Linked DNA regions of Candidatus Finniella inopinata. The protein of the gene in region 2 interacts with the protein of the main gene of each other region in a pairwise test. Links are inferred from orthologs where the notes say so. Each region holds a gene or a part of one and is shown on either strand. Other genes may lie near its edges.

Region 1 (3,346 bases), on a different replicon or contig from region 2:
TGTGTGATTTCTTCAATACTAGAGAAACCTTCAGCGATTAATAATTGTGCGATCATTTCATCAACATCCAAAGCTTCCATGAACAATTGCGAACGGTTTTCCGTGTCTGCCGCTCTGCGCTTAGCTTCATCCTCTTCGGTCATCATATCAATATTCCAACCGGTCAACTGTGATGCTAATCTAACGTTCTGTCCGCGTCGGCCAATCGCCAGACTTAGCTGGTCTTCGGCAACCACCACGTCAACGCGCTGAGCTTCTTCATCAATCACGACTTTCATAACTTCTGCTGGCGCCAAGGCGTTAACAACAAACGTCGCTGGATTTGACGACCAGGGAATAATGTCAACTTTTTCACCTTGCAGCTCGTTTACCACAGCTTGGACCCTACTGCCCCGCATCCCAACGCATGCACCCACAGGATCAATACTGGGGTCAGATGTGTATACGGCAATCTTAGCTCGACTGCCTGGATCACGGGCAACGGCCTTAATTTGAATGACACCATCGTAAATTTCAGGAACTTCTTGCTCGAACATCTTAGCCATAAATTGTGGGTGTGTTCGTGACAAAATGATTAAATGCGTGCGAGCATCTGGGTTAATCTCAGCAACAAAAACTCTGATGCGATCACCTGTACGAAATGTCTCACGGGGAATAATATCTTCACGGCGCAAAACACCCTCGGCGCGCCCCAAATCCAAAATAACGTTACCAAACTCTACCCGTTTAACAAGGCCGCTGATGATCTCCCCAACCCGGTCTTTAAACTCGGCATATTGACGTGTCCGTTCTGCGTCCCGTACCTTTTGGACAATAACTTGGCGGGCAGTCTGGGCCGCAACACGACCAAATTCAATAGGCGGTAACGTTTCTGTCAATTCATCGCCAACTGCCGCTGTATCATCTAATTTTTGAGCTTCTTCCAACGTTATTTGCGTTAGGTCGTCCTCTAGAACGTCAACCACAGTGCGCACACGATGAATAGCTACATCACCCAATGTGCGATCAATTTCAACCCGAATATCGTGCTCAAACCCGTACTTAGACTTGGCGGCCTTTTGAATAGCTTGCTCCATCGCCTCTAGGACTTCATCACGTTCAATGCCCTTTTCACGGGCGACTATTTCAGCAACCTGCAATAATTCATGGCGAGGTTGAGCGGTTGCAACTTGTTCAACAGGTTTAATTTTTCTACTAACCAAGGGATTTATCCTTTTGCTTTTCTTTCAAAATAAGACTTTCAAAATTAAAATTGGCTGACTTTTAAACGATCGCCTTCAGGCGGGCCGATCGAATATTCGCGTATTCAATCTTTACCAAAGCCTCTTCAGCGGCTGATGGGGCATCCAGTGTTATTGTTATAGCTGTTTCTTCCGCAGATTCCAACTTTCCTGAAAAATTTTTCCGATTATTAAAGGCCTGTGCTGTTTTCACAGTCACATCTTTTCCCACAAACTTTTTGTAATCGGCAATTTTTACCAAGGGCCGATCCAACCCAGGTGATGAAACCTCTAACACATATTGGCTTTTTATAAGGTCCTCAACATCTAATAATGCTGCAATTGTATAGCTAGCGGTTGCGCAATCGTCGACTATGATGCCTTCGCCATCAAGCCTTTCGATCATAATCTGTAAGGTGGGCCTTTGTTCCCCAGAAAGTTTTACCCGTACGATACCATATCCCTTATGAGAGAGAGGATCCGTCAGTAAGTCTTCAATTTTTTGGATAATCGTCACGAAACTTTACGTTTAAATTAATAATCAATCTAATACTCTGGAATGTAGGGTCTCACCTTTTGAAATTCAAGTCTTTTCGTCTTTTCGTTTTTTCTTTTACAAAAATGGCTGAAATTTCTTCTGGAAAAGCATATAAAGTTCTATTTTTCATTTATTTGAAATTTTTCTCGAAATATTAATACTTTATTAAGCATTATAATTAATAATTTGTATATGTGATCTGTTTTATAAGAAAGAAGAAGTGATGAGAATGCCTTATAAATACCTTTTATTTTTGGGGGCTTTTGTCAAACTACTTAGCTTTTCAACGCCTGTTAGTGCCTCCGATGGTCAAAATACCTTCAACCCTTATGCTTTCAGTAACAGAGAGCTGCTTACCCGAATAGGAATAGGGGATGGCAGTACAACAATCATGCAGAAATTGGACACGTTGCAACAGGCACTATCAAGCAGTATTGCGCAGGGGGGAGGGAACTCTGTGAATAACGCCGTGGCAGAATTAAATACCTATATGAGTCAGCTGGGCACATCACAACAAAGATTCTCAAGCACTTTTTCATCGGGGATGGAGAGTTCTATGAATGACACGATGACGGAATTAAGCGCTAATGTTGGCGCTATGCGGAACTCAATGGAAGCTGATCTGACAACCTTAATGGCTCAAATGACAGCTGCCAGTCAAGGAATTGTAACGACGGGTGCGCAAATTAAAACATTACTTTTGGAAAAAATAATAGATGACTGTTTCTCTAACTCCCTTATTGCCAATCAAACACCAAATGTTGTTTTTATAGGTGATTCCACATTTGCATTGGCTGATGGTGAGGGAAAGTATGTTTTAAAAGGAGGCGCAGTGCCTTACAGCCTGTTTTCTAGTAACGGCGCCACTCAACAGGTTGCGGCCTCACTTTTATTACCAGCGGATAAGGGCTTAACTATTTTAAGGGTTCTCTTTGGTCTTTCGCAAACATGGATAACTGCTAATATTTCTGCTGCTGATGATTTGAGTGCAATTGTTCCAACTGTTTTTGATTATGTGTTGGGCACAGGGCGTGATGGTACGGGAAGGTTTAAAGATGGTTCAACCGTAACCAATGTTTTTTCTAAGCATAGTGCAAGTGCTGGGACGACAACGATTGTGGGAAAGGGTGTACTTGCAACTGGTGCCCCAGTGACTACATTTTTGACAAGTCTAGGGGTCACAGCGGCAACGGACGACGTGAAACGATTTCGCATGTTGTGTCGGTATTTGTTGGCGCCAAAACCATAAGGCGAAAGTATTTCATACCATAACCCCCCCGAAGGCGGGGGGCTGGTCGTATTTGTCTGGGTTCCCGCCTAAGCGGGGATGACATCTGTTGACAGTGCGGATATATCACCGAAACCCAGTTCTTTTGAACTTTGAGCGGTCAGGTTTAGCAGCATCGGATTTAAAAGGTTTCTTAGCAGCTGGTTTGCCCTTAAAAGATGAGGCTTCTCCAGGTGCTTTCTTTTGCCAAGTGCCTTCTGGCTTTTGCGGGCCGTCGCCAGCTCTTCCCTTGAAAGGCTTTCTTGGACCTTGGAAACCACCACCAGAACGTTCACCACCGGATCTTTCACCACTAGGGCG
Region 2 (2,778 bases):
AAACGCACTTCCACACAAAATTGGGACGAACAAACCCTTTAACACTCCCTTACGGATACAGCTTCTGATTTCTTCGGCTGTTGGCTCCTTGCCATCAAGGTACGATTCCATAATAGCGTCATCAGCTTCAACAGCCATATCAAGCAATTGAGCCCGGTATTCCTGTGCTTTTTCTTTTAGGTCTGCAGGAATTTCAACAACATCAAATTTGGCCCCCAGGCTCTCATCACGCCATATGCTGGCATTCATTTCAACCAGATTAATGACGCCAACAAATTCGCTTTCAGATCCAATGGGTAACTGAATAACAAGAGGCCGTGCCCCTAAACGATCGACGATCATATCAACGCAACGATAAAAATTTGCACCAACACGATCCATCTTGTTCACAAAACAAATACGCGGAACTGCATACTTATCAGCTTGACGCCAAACCGTTTCAGACTGAGGCTCAACACCAGCAACACCATCAAAGACAGCCACTGCACCGTCTAGGACTCGTAAACTACGCTCAACCTCGATGGTGAAATCAACGTGACCAGGGGTATCAATAATATTGATTCGATGATCATCCCAAAAACACGTTGTCGCAGCTGAAGTAATGGTAATACCGCGTTCCTGCTCTTGCTCCATCCAGTCCATGACGGCCGTGCCTTCATGAACTTCACCAATCTTATATGATTTACCCGTGTAATAGAGCACACGCTCAGTCGTGGTTGTTTTACCGGCATCAATGTGAGCCATAATACCAATGTTGCGATATTTATGGAGAGGCGTTGTTCTCGACATACTTAATAATTCCTATCTTACCAACGATAATGAGCGAAAGCGCGGTTGGCTTCTGCCATCTTATGCGTATCTTCACGTTTCTTTACGGCTGAACCACGGTTATTAGAGGCATCACTTAATTCAGAGGAAACACGTTCCTCCATTGTCTTCTCAGTCCGCTTACGTGCCGCATTGATCAACCAACGAATCGCCAAAGCCTGCGAACGATCAGGCCTTACTTCTGTCGGAACCTGGTAAGTTGCACCACCAACCCGTCGTGACCGAACCTCAAGGGCTGGACGAACGTTTGTCAATGCTTCGTGGAAAATATCAATGGCATTTCGACCGCCTCTACCGTGCACACGTTCCATGGCACCATAGATTATACGCTCTGCCACAGACTTTTTACCTTCATACATCAGGCTATTGATAAATTTCGTTAAAATAATATCGCCATATTTGGCATCAGGGAGAACTTCTCTCTTCGTGGCGGCGCGGCGTCTTGACATACTTTATCCTCTAACTCTACAAAAGATCATCGTTAACTTACTTAGGTTTCTTAGCACCATATTTGGAGCGGGCTTGCTTACGGTTTTTAACACCCTGGGTATCCAAGCTACCACGAACAATGTGGTAACGCACACCCGGCAAGTCCTTAACGCGTCCACCGCGAATCAAAACGACAGAGTGCTCTTGAAGGTTGTGACCTTCACCAGGAATATAGCCCGTGACCTCAAATCCATTAGTTAGTCTAATACGAGCAACTTTACGTAACGCCGAGTTTGGTTTTTTTGGCGTCGTCGTAAATACACGCGTACAAACACCCCGCTTTTGAGGGCAACTTTCTAACGCTGGAACCTTGTTACGGACCGGCTTCGACTCGCGGGCTCCGCGAATCAACTGATTAATTGTTGGCATTCATTTCTCTCTAGAACCTAAAAATTTAAAACACGCCCAACATACTTCGAGATATTGATTCGAAATACGAAGGATATAACTTTCTATGGCAAACTAACTCACTGCATCAAAGGCGATTCTAGTTTCCCACCAGAATCAAGTCAAGTTTTTCCTGTGGCAAACGTTATTCTAACCAATTTCACCCCCCTCTAACAACTGAGGTTTCGCATTATCTATGATTTGTTTATCCCGCGATAAGGCGACAGCCCTTAATTTGCTAACAATACTGCCTGTACCAGCTGGAATTAACCGTCCCACTATCACATTCTCTTTCAATCCAACCAGATCATCAAGTTTACCTGAAACAGCCGCCTCTGTTAGAACACGTGTTGTTTCTTGGAATGAAGCTGCCGATATAAACGACTTCGTATGCAACGAAGCTTTGGTAATCCCCTGCAAAACAGGAATACCGGTAGCTGCCCGCTTACCTTCGGCCTCTATGGCCTTATTAACACTCTCGAACCGTGAACGATCAACATTCTCTCCAACGATCAGCTGGGTATCTCCTGAATCCTGAATCTCGTACTTCTGTAACATCTGGCGAACAATAACTTCAATGTGCTTGTCGTTGATAGGAACGCCCTGCAAACGATAAACCTGCTGAATTTCACTAACCAGATAAGTAGCCAAAGCCTCTACGCCCAAGATTCTTAAAATATCGTGCGGCACTGCATTTCCATCGACCAATAATTCACCGCACTTGACTGAATCACCTTCATGAACGGTAATATAACGCCCTTTGGGAATTAAGTATTCCATCGGTTGCATTGTCTCGTCGGCAGGCATAATAAGAATGCGTCGTTTTGTTTTGTAATCTTTTCCAAATTCAACACGACCGTCAAATTCCGCAATAATTGCTGCATCCTTAGGATGACGCGCCTCAAACAATTCTGAAACTCTTGGCAAACCACCGGTAATGTCGCGTGTTTTTGTCGTTTCCCGTGGGATACGAGCAATAATATCACCCGCTGCGGCAGTTGAACCATTCGCAAGGTTGATAATAGTATCAACAGGCAAAAAGTAGCGAGCCTCTAAACCATTCTCCAAAATTAC

The links.
Region 1: the proteins of rpsL (region 2) and EQU50_RS06415 interact in binary tests that used the Escherichia coli proteins (3 or more experiments, as listed by UniProt). The link is inferred for Candidatus Finniella inopinata from one-to-one orthologs.

What each region holds. Positions count from the first base shown.
Region 1 is NZ_SCFB01000007.1:113,375-116,720, reverse strand. What follows is about bases 1-2,814. They hold EQU50_RS06415 (ribosome maturation factor RimP), read right to left. Parts: upstream 1,738-2,814; coding sequence 1,264-1,737; downstream 1-1,263. Other genes in these bases: EQU50_RS06410 (hypothetical protein), read left to right, coding at 1,982-2,814; nusA (transcription termination factor NusA), read right to left, coding at 1-1,202. In the rest of the region: more of EQU50_RS06410, read left to right, coding at 2,815-3,007; EQU50_RS06405 (DEAD/DEAH box helicase), read right to left, coding at 3,113-3,346.
Region 2 is NZ_SCFB01000005.1:244,118-246,895, reverse strand. It holds rpsL (30S ribosomal protein S12), read right to left. Parts: upstream 1,687-2,778; coding sequence 1,315-1,686; downstream 1-1,314. Other genes in the region: rpoC (DNA-directed RNA polymerase subunit beta'), read right to left, coding at 1,855-2,778; rpsG (30S ribosomal protein S7), read right to left, coding at 807-1,277; fusA (elongation factor G), read right to left, coding at 1-789. UniProt on the Escherichia coli protein: With S4 and S5 plays an important role in translational accuracy. Interacts with and stabilizes bases of the 16S rRNA that are involved in tRNA selection in the A site and with the mRNA backbone.